Regions from separate parts of the Exiguobacterium abrahamii genome, predicted to be linked through region 1. Evidence: riboswitches for the same ligand, from Rfam matches in the RefSeq annotation. Region 1 holds a riboswitch; the other holds the start of a gene.
What was found. Region 1 has a riboswitch for FMN ahead of ITJ88_RS02380 (ECF transporter S component). Riboswitches for the same ligand answer to the same signal wherever they lie in the genome.

Region 1 (7,794 bases):
CGACGAGCGCCTTATATTGATCCTGTTCTTCTTTATCCTTCAACGTGTAGACTTTTTCCAACTTGTCGAGATCTGTCAGTTGATCGCCTGGCTTCCGACCGAAGCCAATCCCTTTCGCGAGGATAATGACTTCCTGATTCGCACCAGTCGAACAAATGACGACATTATTATTCAATACCTTGATAACGTGGTACATTTGTTTATCCATTCGCTCTCAACCCAATCTGCTCTTACACATTTATTTAAAGACATTGTTTTTATTATAACGGTTTTTCAGACACGAAAAAAGCCTACTTACTCAAGTAGACTTTAAAACATTTGGTAACCGCTCTTACGCAAGAAGCGAATCGATAGACCGGCGATGATGATTCCGGCAAGACCAGCCGCGAACATCGTGATATCCGCTGTCTGTAGACCAGCAATCCGGTCTCCGAGATTCGGAATCGCTTCACGAGCATTCGTGAAGTATTCGAGCGTCGATTGGTTGTCGATCATCATGATGATGATGACCGGATAGAGTACGAGCATCACCCACGTACTCCGCAACAACATGTTTAAGATGAATCCGATACTAAAGAACATGACGAGATAAAGCACACTCCCGATCACGGCTTGAATGATATGCATACTGTTCCCCCTTTGAATCTCTTCTAGTATAACCGACAAAAAAGGCAAATGCACGAGTGTACATTTGCCTAAAACGTGAACTTAGAACTTCCCTTTTTTGATCGCAAGACCAAGTTTTTTCAGTTCGAAGAAGTGTTTGTTGTCGATGACTTTTTTCATGAACGATGCGTTACGGCCGTAAATCTTCTTACCGAAGACCATGCCGATGCCGTCTTTGTGACCAAGTGAAGCGACCGTTCCTTTGTTCTCGTACGTGAACGTCGATGTTTGACGACCCGCGATGAGTGCTGCGATGTTCTCAGCGACTTTGTGTGCTTGTTGTGTCGCGATTTGTGCAGTCGGTGGGTACGGACGGTTCGAACTTGGATCCATGACTGCTGAACAGTCACCGATCATGAAGACGTTGTCGTGTCCTGGAACACGGAGATCTTCTTCAACGACGACACGGTTACGCATCGCTTCGAAACCAGATGCTGCAACGACAGGGTTACCGCTGACGCCACCTGTCCAGATGATCGTGTTCGCTTCGATTGTCTCAGTCGTGTCGCCTTGAAGCGGACCGAATGTGACGCTTCCTGGTCCACATTCCTTGATGCCGTTACCGAGTTTGAACTCGATACCCTGGCGCTCAAGCCATTTGTGTGCATAGTTGACGAGATCTGCATCGAATCCTGGAAGGACTGTCGGTGCTGCCTCGATGTTGACGACACGAACGAGTTCGCGTGGAATGTCATATTGTTTGCACAGTTCTGGGATACGGTTGACGAGCTCACCCATGAACTCGATTCCTGTGAATCCAGCACCACCAACGACGATCGTCAAGAGTGAACGATCTTGTGATCCTGTTGTTTTGTACTGTGCGAATGAGTAATCGATATGTTCCTTGATTTTACGGACGCTGTTCAACGAGCTGATTGTCAGCGCGTGTTCCTTCAATCCTTTGATGCCGAATGTTTCAGGAACGCCACCGAGAGCAACGACGACGTAATCGTAAGGAACTGTTCCGCCATCTTGTAAAAGAACCGTTTTAGCAGCCGTGTCGACTTTCTCAACGATGCCTTTGACAAGTTTGACGCGTGACGGGTTGATGACATCATTGATGTAGATGCGCGCTTGCTCCGCAGACATCGTACCTGCAGCTGGTTCATGCAACCAAGTTGTTTGGTAATGATAGTCGTGTTTGTTAATCAACGTGATGTTCGCTTGATCGACGCCGAGTTTCTTTTGAAGGTTGACTGCTGTGATCAATCCACCGTAGCCCGCTCCAAGAATAACAATGTTAGGTGTGTTCATGTTCTGATACTCCTTACGAATCGTAGTTTTGTTGTGATTTTCTTCACATTCAATTACAGACGAATGCTCAAAAATTTTGTTCAAATAATGTTCACATGTCTATAAGCCTATTGAAACACTTTTCAGGAATGATTGCAAAAGAAAAATGTAATTTCCCTTAAAAAAATGTGAGATGTTCCGTACTTGCACCTTCACCCCCTACTTCCTATATAATAGACCTATCCAACGCTAGGAGGGAATCAGATGCACCAACCATATGATGTCACGATCATCGGCGGCGGTCCGGTCGGACTGTTCACCGCGTTTTATTCAGGGATGCGCCAGATGAAGACGAAGGTCATCGAGAGTCTACCTCAATTAGGTGGTCAACTCGCTACGCTTTATCCTGAAAAATATATATACGATATTGCCGGTTTTCCGAAAGTAAAAGCACAGGAACTGGTCGATCGGTTGCTTGAACAAGCAAATGAATTCGATCCGACATACGTGCTCGGTGAGACTGTCATCGCTTACGAACGGATGGATGACGGAATCATCCGCCTCATCACGAATAAAGGCGAGCATTATACGAAGACCGTCATTTTGACGGCAGGAAACGGCTCGTTCGCCGCGCGTCCACTCGGAGTGGCGGATGCAGAACGCTTCGAAGAAACAAACTTACACTATTTCGTCAACGACATGGAACGTTTCAAGGATCGCCAAGTCGTCTTACTGGGTGGTGGTGACTCTGCCGTTGACTGGTCATTGATGCTTGAGCCGATTGCAAAATCCGTCACGCTCATCCACCGTCGTGATAAGTTCCGTGCCCATGAACATTCGGTCGAACTGTTACACGATTCATCCGTCAACGTCATGACGCCGTATACACTTGAATCGGTCACAGGTGAGACACACATCGAGACGCTGACGTTCAAACATGCTGAAAGTGGTGAAGTCGTCGTCGTCGCTGCGGACGATGTCGTCTGTAACTTCGGTTTCGTCTCGTCACTCGGACCGCTCAAAGAATGGGAAGTCGAATTCGAACGCAATTCGATTCGTGTCAATTCGAAGATGGAGACTGCGATTCCAGGCGTCTTCGCTTGTGGTGATATCGCGACTTACGAAGGACGCGTCAAACTAATCGCAACGGGCTTCGGTGAAGCACCGATCGCCGTTAACCAAGCGAAACTTCTCGTTGATCCATCTGCTCGTCACCCGCAACACTCGACGAGTCTGTTCGAAAAAGTAACGAATCATTCTTGAGATAACTGAATGCCTGTAAACAAATAAGAGGTCGAATTCCGGATGACATACCGGAGTCCGACCTCTTATTTTGATGGAATCGCATCGAGGACGTGAACAAACATCTTCGACTCCTACAGGAAAAGGAAGCACGATGTGTGCTTCCGTCAGGGAGAGGTAAGACCCGACAGATCACATGAAATGGGAACTGGCGCGGCTTACATCCCGCCTGAGGAAAGCGAAGATGTTGAAAAGTCCGATTTCATACAGATGATCTTTTAACCGGTATCCGGTAAACCCGTTGCACGAGTTCGACCCCACCTCGCTCAATCATCGATTCTTCGAAGACCTGACCACCGAATCGCTCGTAAAACTGGCACGCTGGATTATCCCGCAAGACAGAAACCTGCATCGTCTCATACTCAGCTAAGTCCTCAGCGATGCGTTGAAACAACGCTTTACCGAGTCCTTGTCCTTGCGACGCTTGCAAGACATAAATCGCATACAACTCCCCTTCACGCGCATCACTTCGATTCGCTCCACCTTGCGCAAAGCCAACGACTTCTTCTCCTGACAGGGCAACATACACGCGTTGATCAACTAACGTCTGCCCCCATTGTTTCGTCCGTTTTTCGTGCGACAACTGTGCTAAATACGGATCTGGAATGATACCTTGATACGTCTCCCGCCAGGCGTCAATATGAACGCGCGCGATAGCTGACGCATCTTCAAGACGTGCTTCACGAATATTCATAACGCAATGATGAAGCGACGTGTCTCGCGTCCATTACGAACAGTCGGCTCAATTTCTCGTCCGCCGTTCGCCAAGATGACACGGAGAGATGCTAGATTATCAACGCCACACGTCAACAGCACTTGATCGAGTCCACGTTGCCGTGCTTCTTCTAGCGCTAAACGGAGCCCGGTCGTCGCATATCCTTTCTGACGCTCGGATGGTCGGATGCCGTATCCGATGTGTCCACCGTACAACTTCAAGTTCTCCGTCAACTCATGCCGGAAGTTCAACGCGCCGACGATTCGTTGTCCGTCGACCATCCAGTACGTCGAATGGGTGACAAGACCCGGTCTGACCGTTGTCTCCATTTCCTTCAGTTCCGCAAAATAAGCGCCGAGCGGCTCATATGTGTCTCCGACTGCTTCCGGCACGATCGTTTCGCCCGACTCTCGCCAGTCTTCTAAAAAGGCGCGGTATTCTGTCTCCCATGCGAGGGTTGGTTTCATCAACTGCATCATTGGTGATTGCGCACCTCCTCTTCAATCAAACGATCGAGCCAGTCATCGATGTGCTGGAACAGATAGCCCGCTTGTTTTGCGGCTGTCGTATCCATATAAAAATCACGTTCCGGCGCAAGAGGCGATTCATCCTCTCCTTTTGCGACGAGTTGACTTGTCGTTCCCGCAACGCGGTCGATTTTATCCATCAGGTCTTGAATCGATAAGACACCGTCACTCGCAGCGTTGATCGGTCCTGTCAGTTCCGAACGACCACACCACTCAAGAAAGGCAGCGGCTTCATAACTGGAGATATAGCCCATCTTCGCATAACTGTTTTCAGCAACAATCGGACGCCCGTCAAGCGCCCGCTTAATATGAAAGACGAGTCGCTCCGTGTAGTCATCTGGTCCGAGAACGACCGGGAAACGGACAGCAACGACTGGGAACGTCGCCCGTTGGAAGAAATAACTCTCCGCTTGGCGTTTCCCTTCGCCATATCCATGTTCTTTCTCGAGGTCATATTTCCCGGGAAACGGATTATAGGCACGCTCCGTGATATTCGCACCACCGTCTTCATAGACAGACATCGTCGACGTCAACACGTAGCGTCCGACTTTCCCTTCAAACGCGTCAATCGCAAGCTTTGCTTGATACGGCGTGAAACAGATATTGTCATAGATGACATCCCAGTGCTGCTGGCTTAAGTCCTTCATCGTACTACTTGACGTCCGGTCCCCTTTAAAGAATGTCAAGCCCTTCGCGACCGGTGGCGTATGCTCGCCGCGTGTGACGATTGTCACGTCATCCCCCGAATCGGCTAAACGAATCGCAAGCCGGCGTCCGAAGTAGCGTGTTCCCCCGAAGATCAATACTTTTCTCATCCTGAAGCCCTCCCTGTTCGTAGTAGCATTCACTCTCTTAATATTTCGAGTCAACGGAACAGGTCTCCTGTATACGGACAATAAAAAAATCGTGGACGATGTCCACGATTGGATTCATTAACAGCCACCCGGTGTCCCGGCATTCGTTGCCGTCCGGAACGAAGTCCCGCAACCGCATGTTGCGATGGCATTTGGATTCGTGATCGTGAATCCGCCGCCAAGCATCGACTGTTTATAATCGATCTCCAGTCCTTTGACGACCGGGTAATCTTTTTCGTCCACGATGACGGTCACGCCGTGCTGTTCGAAAACGAGATCCGTTTCTTTCTGTTGGTCGAATCCCATTCCGTACGACAGACCACTACATCCACCACCTTGGACGAGCATCCGAAGATTCCGTTCATCTGCTGGTGCCTGCGCCATCATGTCCTGGACTTGTAGCGCTGCTGCCTCCGTTAAATGGATCATGTCATCACCTTCCTTTTCTTTAGTATACGCAACTTCTGAGTGAATCGAAACCTAGTTGCTTGAAACTATCTTGAATTCGTTGTATAAATGGTATGTACAACAAAATAATCGTTCCATCTTCAGGGCAGGGTGAAATTCCCGACCGGCGGTAAACAACTATTATGAGTTGAAGCCCGCGAGCGAATAGGGCGCTATTTGCTGATTCTGTGTAATTCAGGAGCCGACAGTATAGTCTGGATGGGAGAAGATGGCGGCATGAGTTTGAATTTGATCGATTTTTGCAATAATCGATTAGGTTTATTTAATGCGGACTTCTCCCCTGTTGATCTCATCAATAGGGGTTTCTTTATGGACGCAGTCATGCCAATACTTCATCGAGAGGAACGAGCAAAAGGAGACAATACTCGTATGAAACGCACACAAAAAATGGTCACTCTGTCAATGTTAGGTTCAATCTCATTTGTTCTTATGCTTATCAATTTTCCACTACCGTTCTTACCGAACTATCTGAAGATCGACTTCAGTGATGTTCCTGCTCTCGTCGCAGCGATCATGTTCTCACCGGTCGCAGGAGTCATCGTCGAAGCATTGAAGAACGTGTTATATTACATCTTCCGCGGAAGTGGTGTTCCAGTTGGAGAATTCGCAAACTTTGCTGCTGGCGTCGCATTCGTGCTTCCTGTCAGCTGGTTCTACCATAAAAAGAAATCAACACAAGGTCTCGCAACTGGTCTCGTCGCTGGTACGATCACGATGGCACTCGGTCTTGCGATCCTCAACTATATCTTGATCCTTCCAGCGTATGCATGGTTCCTCGGTATGGATTACATGGCGGATCCAGCTGTCAAATGGACAGCGATCACAGCCGGTATCTTACCGTTTAACGTCATCAAGGCGTTGTTCATCTCGGCACTCTTCATTCCGTTGTTCTTGAAACTACGACCATGGATGATGCGCCGTCAACAATCTGCCTGATCCGAAAAGCTGCGCCCGCTGACGGACACGAATCCCCTCGCTCAGACGAACGAGGGGATTTTTTGGCTGTCCGTGCTCACAGCTCATTCTCTTCGATTTTTAGGTAAATCTTTTCAAGCAACTCTTCCGGCGTCTCGCCTACGACGGTCTCACCATCGACGAGACAAAAATGATCAAGCGAACAAATGCCGCAATAACCGAGGCAACCGTATTCGACGACGTCGACGTTCGGATCACGTTCGAGTTGCTCCATGACGACCTGTGTACCAGCCGCTAAGTTACTGATACAAAATTCAATAATCGGATTCACTTTTTTTCCTCCTTCAAGCAGGAAACGACCTGCCTCATGTCGTATTATACAAGGTCAGACTGATTTAGGGGAACTAAGGGGGATTTTACGTTATGAAGCAATTGGTTGTACTCGGCGGAGGATATGGTGGAATGCGGATTTGTGAGCGATTCAAGGACGAGGAAGTTGCCGTCACGCTCGTTGACCGTCTACCGTACCACGCACTCAAAACGGAATATTACGCACTCGCAGCAGGTACATTATCAGATCGGGATGTCCGGATTGAATTTCCGGAGGGGAAACATCTTACTTATAAATATGGACATGTCATTAAAATCTCACCAGAGACGAATACGGTCCACCTGCAGGACGGATCAGAATTATTCTATGATGACTTGATCATCGCTCTCGGTTGTGAGGATAAATACCACAACATTCCGGGTGCTCAAGAGTTTACATACAGCATCCAGACACTTGAAGAATCGCGTAAGACACAGCAAGCGATCTGTGGTCTGTCGCCGGGGTCCGTCGTCTCGATCGTCGGTGCTGGTCTATCCGGTGTCGAACTTGCCAGTGAACTGCACGAGAGCCGGAAGGATTTAACGATTCGTCTGTTCGACCGCGGTCCATCCGTCTTGTCGTTCTTATCCGACAAAGTCTCGTCTTACGTCCAGGAATGGTTCGAGGAGCATGACGTGGAAGTCATCAACAATTCGAACGTCACGCTCGTCACAGCGGACGACGTGCGAAACGGCGACGATACGTACCCGTCGGACTTGACGATTTGGACGGCAGGTACGCAGC
Region 2 (7,794 bases), 400 kb from region 1:
GTCAAATGAAGATTAAAACGAAGCTTATCTTATTGTCCTCCATACTTTTGCTTAGCTTGATTGGTGTCGGACTGTACGGCGGATTCTCGCTCGACCGTGTCGACAAAGAGAGTCAGACCATCACGTCCTCCTGGATTCCTGGTCTGAACTTATCTCATGAAACGAATACTGCTCTATCGGATTTACGACGTGTTGAATTATTACACATTCAAGAAAATGATCCAGAAATTAAAGCCGGTTATGATAAGCGTGTCAAAGACGGCTTAGCGACCGTTGACGCGAATCTCGCGAAATACGAGAAAACGATTTATTTAGAAAGCGATCGCGAACTGTTCAATGATCTCACGAAAAAATGGCAAACTTTCAATGAGACGACTGATCGTCTTCTCGCCCTCAGTACGCCGGAAACTCAAAAAGAAGCGGTCACCTATTATGAAGGTGAGAGTCGTGATTCATACTTCGCTGTTTCTGATCAATTAACAAAAATCGTGAAATTTAATAATCAACAAGCCAAAATAAATGGTGATGCCATCACAAGTTCTGCCAATACAGCTCACATCCTTCTCTTCACGATCATCGGTGTCGTCGGATTACTCGGTGTCATCTTCACCGTCTTGATTTTACGCTCGATCTTCGGTCCACTCCGCCAACTGCAGGCGAAAACGCATGAACTGGCAACACAAGGTGGCGATTTGACGGCACAACTCGACGTCGTACGTGATGACGAGATTGGACAAATCGCCCAGTCGATGAATCAATTCATCGCCCATTTACGGACGATCATCGTCCAGGTCGATGATACAGCAACCCATGTCGTGTCGACTTCACGTCACGTCTCCGGTCGAATCAGCGAACTCGATCAGGATATGGCGTCGACTTCCCATACGATTGAAAACTTATCAGCCGGGATGCAGGAGACAGCTGCTTCTGCCGAAGAGATGAACTCGTCTGCCGTCGATATGGAAGCGACGATTCATGATATCGTCTCTAGTGCGGAAGCGAACGGAAAACGGGCACAAGAAGTCGGCGGACGTGCCGAATCGCTTCAAGTCGTCGCAACAGAAGCGAAACAGACCGCGAATCAGATTCTCGCCGAAACGAAAAGTAAACTCGAGGACGCGATGGCTCGCGCGAAAGCTGTCAAAGAAATTTCCGTCTTATCGGACGCCATCCTCTCGATTGCGGCGCAAACGAATCTATTGTCCCTTAACGCTTCAATTGAAGCAGCACGCGCTGGTGAAGTCGGTCGCGGCTTTGCCGTCGTCGCTGATGAGATTCGTAAACTTGCTGAGAGTAGCCGGGATACCGTCGAACAAATCCAAGACGTCTCGATTTCCGTCATCGAGTCCGTTGAACATTTGAATTCCGCTTCCGGTGAGATGCTCTCCTTCATCGATACGAAGGTCGTCAAGGACTATGATTTATTCGAAGACGCCTCCGTTCAGTATCGAAATGACGCACAATTATTCGGTGATGCAGCGGAACACTTCGCCGCTCAAGCCGGTCAACTCCAGGAACTGACAGCGAACATGCTCGGTGTCATCCATGATGTTGCCGTCACCGTCAATGATGGGGCGCAAGGCACACAATCGATGTCAGAACAAATCAATCATTCCGTCCAAGCGTTCCGGGATGTCCATGACCAGACTTCCGTCAGTCAACAGCAGGCGGAGGCACTAAAAGAGGTCTTACGCCAGTTCCAAGTCTAAACGACAAGCCCCTCGTCTTCAGATCAGAAGAGAGGGGCTTGCTTTTTATTATTTATTGTCCTGCACCTGTGAGCGGTTGTGCGTCTTTTGCTTCCGCCGGTAATGTGATCTCGTCGATCTCATTGAATTTCGAGAACGTCGACTCATTCTTCATATTGAACTCAGTCTCTTTTTCAATCGCAAACACCATGTCCATGTCGAGAGACTTCGGATAGAACGTCTTCGCATCGTACGTCATCTTGTAGTTCATCTTCTTATAATCGATGCTATCCATCGCGTCTTTCATCTGTGCCATCTGTCCTGTCTGTTCGAGTGAATCCTTCATGAAGGCTTTCAGATCGTCACCACTCAGCTTAACGTCGATCTGATAGACGTCGCCCTCTTTTTTCGCTGTCCAATTATCTTTGTATTTCTTTAGGAGCTGTAGGTTTTGTTCCGTTGATGCCGATGATTCCATCGCTTCGACCATTTCGCCTAGCTCCGAAACATCTTGAACGATCCATTGTCCGTTTTGTGAGAGATACATTTTATCGTCAACGATATAACTCTCAATCGTCACATCTTTCCCGTCTTCAGGATTTTTCATCGTCATCGTCTGCTTCATCGCGAGCGGCTTTTGAATGATATCAGCTGAAACTTTCTGATCCATCGCCATCTCACCTGCTTTAGAGCTGACCGTTCCTTCCATATGGAACGATTTAATGTCTTCTTGAGCGGCCGTCGCTTTCTTTAATAGCTCTGTGTTCGAGAGTTCCCCTGACTTCGTCGAACCCGATCCGCTACCACTACCTGAATCCGTCTGTCCATCTTGGCATCCGGCAAGTCCAATCGATGCTGCGACAATCCCGGCTGCTACCCACCTTGTTTTCTTCATATTCATTTCCTCCTTTATACGCGTTACCCTGATTTACGAAAAACATTGGAAAATGTTTCAAACTTTCTTTAGTAGACCATTACCGTTCTACTTCAAAACGAACCCTCAAATTTCAAATCTACTATCCTTTTTTTGAAATTTGGTTCAGTATTCGCGAGATTTCTGCAAAAAAAACGGGGCTGACTCAAAAAAAGAATGACGCGTCTTTTCACGCCCTTTCCTCAGGCGAGACACAAGCCAGTATTCCTGCTTCATTCAAGCAGGAAAGCGGGTCTTGTTCGTCTCTGACAGCGCATAAATGCGCTTATTCCTGTAGGAGTGGCGTGTGACGCGTCATTCTTTTTGTTACGAGATAAGGATGGCAGATCATCATTCTGCCACCCTTATCTTTGTAGAGACTGACTTTTGAGTCAGCCCCGTTTCTGATTTGTTAGATCGTGCGTAAAAGATTTGCCATCTCAATCGCAGAAACCGCAGCTTCGTAGCCTTTGTTCCCAGCTTTCGTACCAGCACGTTCGACTGCTTGCTCGATCGAATCCGTCGTCAGGACACCAAAGATGATTGGTACGCCTGTGTCGCGTGATGCGCTCGCGACACCTTTCGCGACTTCGTTACAGACATAGTCATAGTGCGACGTCGCCCCGCGGATGACGGCGCCAAGCGTGATGACTGCGTCATACTTGCCGCTTTTCGCTAATTTTTCCGCGACGAGTGGAATTTCGAATGCTCCCGGAACCCACGCCGTATCGACAGCATCCGCTGCGACACCGTGACGACGGAAAGCGTCATTTGCTCCTCCGACGAGTTTTGAAGTGATCAATTCGTTAAAACGTGCAGCGACGATTGCGACGCGTAGTCCTTCTCCTGTTAAGAAACCTTCGTAGATCATGATGTGTGTCCTCCTTGGATATCGAGCCAGTGCCCGAGTTTCGTTTGTTTTGTTTTCAGATAACGCTGATTTTCAGGTTCAACCGGTACTTGATGGGGTACACGTTCGATGACTTCGATGCCTTCTTGTTCGAGCACCCGTTGTTTGTCCGGATTGTTCGTCATCAAGCGGATCTTCGTCACGCCGAGATCGCGCAACATGTTCGCTGCGACCGTATAATCACGCATGTCCGTCGGATAACCGAGTGCATGGTTCGCTTCGACCGTATCGAGTCCTTGTTCCTGCAACTCGTACGCTTTTAACTTCGCCATCAGACCGATGCCGCGTCCTTCCTGACGTAAATACAAGACGGCTCCACCTTCTCGTTCGATCCGCTCGAGTGCCGCATCGAGTTGCGGTCCACAATCGCACCGCTTCGAACCGAAGACGTCCCCTGTCAGGCATTCCGAGTGTAGACGGACGAGCATCCCGTCGTGTGCTTCGCCGGATAAGACAGCGACATGTTCTTTCTTATCTTGTGTCGTATAGCCAATCATCCGAAAGGCTCCGAACGTCGTCGGAAGTAACACTTCCGCCTCCCGCGTCAATGGACGCTCGAGATACGCGACGAGTGCTTCGATCGTAATCAGCTTCAAATCATGTTCTTCCTTGTAGAGAAGTAAATCATCGACCCGTGCCATCGTGCCATCTTCCTTAATGATTTCACAGATGACGGCGATCTCATCGCTACCGGCAAGACGGGCAAGATCGACACCCGCTTCCGTATGTCCGCGTCGTTCCCGGACACCACCCTCTTTTGCGATCAATGGGAAGATATGACCCGGTCGTTTGAAACGTTCCGGTCCATCCGTCAGCATTCGCTGAATCGTTAGCGACCGTTCCTCTGCACTGATACCGGTCTTCGCCTCTTCATGATCGATGCTGAGTGTGAATGCCGTTCCATGCGGATCCGTATTATTCGCTGTCATCGGAGCAAGTTCGAGTCGCTGTGCGATCCGCGGACTGACTGGTACACAGACGAGTCCTTTTCCGTATGTGATCATGAAGTTGATGTTTTCTGGTGTCGCGTGTTCTGCGAGCATGACGAGATCGCCTTCATTCTCACGATCCTCGTCATCACAGACGATGATCGGTCGTCCTTTTTTCAAATCTTCTATTGCGTCTTCAATCAAGTCGAATCCGTTCATTACATGTCGCCTCCTAAGAATGCTGCCCAGTCCGTCTGCTTCTCATGCCGCGTGAAATGATAGAGATGTTTCGCCATCATGTCACACTCGATATTGACGACTGCACCGCTTGCCAATCGATCAAACGTCGTCACTTGACGGGAGTGCGGAATCAATGAAATCGAGATCGTTTCCGGCGTGACGCGTTGCAACGTCAGGCTCGTACCGTTGATTGCGATCGAGCCTTTCGGAATACAATACTTTTGCCACGATCCGACATCAAACGTATAGACCATCGCTTCTCCATCCGGTCGCCGACTGATCAGCCGCGCTGTTCCGTCGATATGTCCACTGACGAAATGGCCGCCGAAGCGACCGTCTGCCGGCATCGCCCGTTCGAGTTGCAATGGGCTTCCGACGCGGTACGTGCCGAGTGCCGTCGACCGGATCGTGTCATGGACGGCATCTGCCGTGAAACCGGTCGGACTCATCGACGTGACCGTCAAACAAATCCCATCGACGGCGATGCTATCTCCGATCTTCGTTCCTTCGAGTACCCGATGCGCCTCAATTTCAAGCGCTAACCCGTTTGGTCGCGGGATCTTTCGTTTTAAGGTTCCGACTTCTTCAATCAATCCGGTGAACATGTCGTCTCCTCCTTTCGGATGTACGTCAGATGGAGATCCGGTCCGACCGTTTCAATCTGGTCGATTTGAAACCGATCTTCGATATCGTGCTGACTGTTCCACGCATTGCCTTCAAAAATCGATGGGGCTTGATAGACTTCAAGCCGATCAACGAGATCTGCCTCAAGAAAAGCAGCTTGAATCGTTGGTCCACCTTCAATCAAGACACTGCGGATGTCTTGTTCGTATAAGCGTTTCAAAATCGCTTCCGGCGTCTCATATTCACCTACGAGCACCGTCACTTGATCGTGACTAACACGCGGTACACTCGTTAGCCAATAGGTTGGATTTTTACCATCGCGGAAGACTTGTGCCGTCTCCGGAACCCGCCCCCGGCGATCAACGATTACTCGAATCGGCTCGATGCCTGACGATGCGCGTAACGTCAGTGCCGGATCATCGACGAGCACCGTCTCACTGCCGACGAGGATTGCATCGTGGCGTCCACGCAGGGCACGACCGTTCGCGCGTGCTTCTTCTGACGTGATCCAGCGCTGTTCACCTGTCGCCGCGATCCCGTTCATCGTCTGAGCGATTTTGACGGTCACGGTCGGGCGTTTTCGTTCGATCGTCTTCCAGAATGCCGTGTAGAGGGCTTCTGCCTCATGCCGTAACAAGCCGACCTCGACTTCGACTCCCGCGTCCTGTAGCCGTTTGATTCCGGAACCAGCGACGATCGCATGTTTGTCTTCCGTTGCGACGAAGACTCGTTTGATTCCTGCTTGGAGAATCGCTTCCGTACACGGTGGTGTCTTGCCGTGATGGTTGCATGGCTCGAGCGTCACATAGAGATCAGCACCACGGGCGGCTTCCCCTGCCATCCGTAAGGCTTCGACTTCTGCGTGCGGACCACCGGCAAACCGGTGCGCACCAAAACCGATGATGCGTCCTTGTTTGACGATGACACAGCCGACACTTGGATTCGGACTTGTTTGTCCGTGTAACATTTGTGCTAATTGCATGGCATAACTCATCATCTGTGACATCGCGTTCACTCCTTTCAAATGAAAAAGACGCCCCTTGAAAAAGGGGCGTCTGTATAGAAGGGTTCACGAAATACACGGTTCGCTCCCTGCATTTTTTCATGCAGAAAGAGACCATCTCCTGAAAACATTTTTTCAGAAAACGGCTTGAATCGTGTCGTTTCGTTCTTCTCCCATCCGGACTTTACCGTCGGCCCTGGAATCTCACCAAGTCAGCCATGATGCGTACATCACAGGTCGCGGGCTCGTCGATCAATCGATCGCATCACCGCCGGTTGGGATTTTCACCCTACCCCGAAGAACTGGATTATTGAGTTATACAATTTTAGACTAGCATATCTTTTTCAAGAAAACAAAGCGCAAATGCTTCTGTCTTGTCTCTTTTTTGATGTCGCTCCAGTTCTGTCACCCATCCCCAATTCGTGATCGACTGCATCTCAAAAACGACCGGAGCACTTGATAGCAGTGCATCCAGTCGTCGTTTTCCGCTTATAAATATCCGTTCTTCCGATCGTGGAATTCTTGAGCGATCGCCCCGCGCGTTCGTTCATCAGCGAGGACGCGAAGCGCTGTCCGAGCGAGGATTTTCGCCCCCGTGATCAATGCTTCATCTCCAGCTTCTGAACGAGCCGCTTCTTTAAATGCTTCCGTATGCGCGACGAGATCGTCCGGACCAATCTTGATATACGGATGGATCGTCGGAATAACTTGACTGATGTTACCGGCATCCGTCGAACCAAGACCCGGTCGTTCATCTAAGTGGACCTTTTCACCAAGCGCCTCTGCTTCTTCTTGGAACAGACGGTCGAACGTCCGGTTGAAGACGAGATTATCGACTTCATTTTGGAAGGCGATGACGTCAAGTGTCGCCCCAGTCGCGAGTGCCGCGCCTTGGGCGACGGCTTTGACTTTTTCCGTGACGGCATTCAATCGTTCTCGTGTCGTCGTCCGGATGAAGAAACGTGCTTTTGCGTATTCCGGGATGATGTTCGGCGCATCGCCTCCATGCGTGATGATTCCGTGAATCCGGACATCGTCCGGTAATTGCTGACGTAAAGCATTGATTCCGTTAAAGAGTTGGATGACCGCGTCGAGGGCATTGATGCCTTCTTCCGGTGACGCCGCTGCGTGTGCCGGACGACCCGTAAAGGCAAAGTCGAGTGGATCGACCGCAAGGGAAGAACCCGTAATCCGTGTTTGACCCGACGGATGAACCATTAAGGCTGCATCGATTCCTTCGAGTAACTGATGTTTGACGAAACTGCCTTTCGCACTACCGTTCGGTCCCCCTTCCTCGGCCGGTGTTCCAAGGACAACGACACTCCCGCCGACTTCATCGAGCACTTTACTGAGTGCGATCGCTGCCGCGACACTCGTCGTGCCGATGATGTTATGTCCGCACGCGTGACCAATGCCTGGTAACGCATCATATTCAGCCAGAAAGGCAATCGTCGCGCCTGGTCGGTCGCTCGACTTCTTCGCGAAGA

Region 2: it holds a riboswitch for FMN, as region 1 does, so the genes downstream of both, ribD (bifunctional diaminohydroxyphosphoribosylaminopyrimidine deaminase/5-amino-6-(5-phosphoribosylamino)uracil reductase RibD) here and ITJ88_RS02380 (ECF transporter S component) in region 1, are expected to answer to the same signal.

Annotation. Positions count from the first base shown of each region.
Region 1 covers NZ_JADOYC010000001.1:476,072-483,865, reverse strand. Annotated here, with positions in the region: gene glcT (glucose PTS transporter transcription antiterminator GlcT) at 1-208, opposite strand, end outside; gene ITJ88_RS02415 (YuiB family protein) at 310-627, opposite strand; gene ITJ88_RS02410 (NAD(P)/FAD-dependent oxidoreductase) at 709-1,920, opposite strand; gene ITJ88_RS02405 (NAD(P)/FAD-dependent oxidoreductase) at 2,164-3,162, shown strand; gene ITJ88_RS02400 (GNAT family N-acetyltransferase) at 3,404-3,895, opposite strand; gene ITJ88_RS02395 (GNAT family N-acetyltransferase) at 3,892-4,395, opposite strand; gene ITJ88_RS02390 (NAD-dependent epimerase/dehydratase family protein) at 4,392-5,258, opposite strand; gene ITJ88_RS02385 (HesB/IscA family protein) at 5,376-5,726, opposite strand; FMN riboswitch at 5,838-5,979, shown strand; gene ITJ88_RS02380 (ECF transporter S component) at 6,135-6,701, shown strand; gene ITJ88_RS02375 (YuzB family protein) at 6,778-7,011, opposite strand; gene ITJ88_RS02370 (NAD(P)/FAD-dependent oxidoreductase) at 7,104-7,794, shown strand, end outside.
Region 2 covers NZ_JADOYC010000001.1:73,923-81,716, reverse strand. Annotated here, with positions in the region: gene ITJ88_RS00450 (methyl-accepting chemotaxis protein) at 6-1,709, shown strand; gene ITJ88_RS00445 (DUF6612 family protein) at 1,762-2,583, opposite strand; gene ribH (6,7-dimethyl-8-ribityllumazine synthase) at 3,014-3,472, opposite strand; gene ribA (GTP cyclohydrolase II) at 3,469-4,659, opposite strand; gene ribE (riboflavin synthase) at 4,659-5,285, opposite strand; gene ribD (bifunctional diaminohydroxyphosphoribosylaminopyrimidine deaminase/5-amino-6-(5-phosphoribosylamino)uracil reductase RibD) at 5,270-6,310, opposite strand; FMN riboswitch at 6,469-6,613, opposite strand; gene ITJ88_RS00420 (M20 family metallopeptidase) at 6,797-7,794, opposite strand, start outside.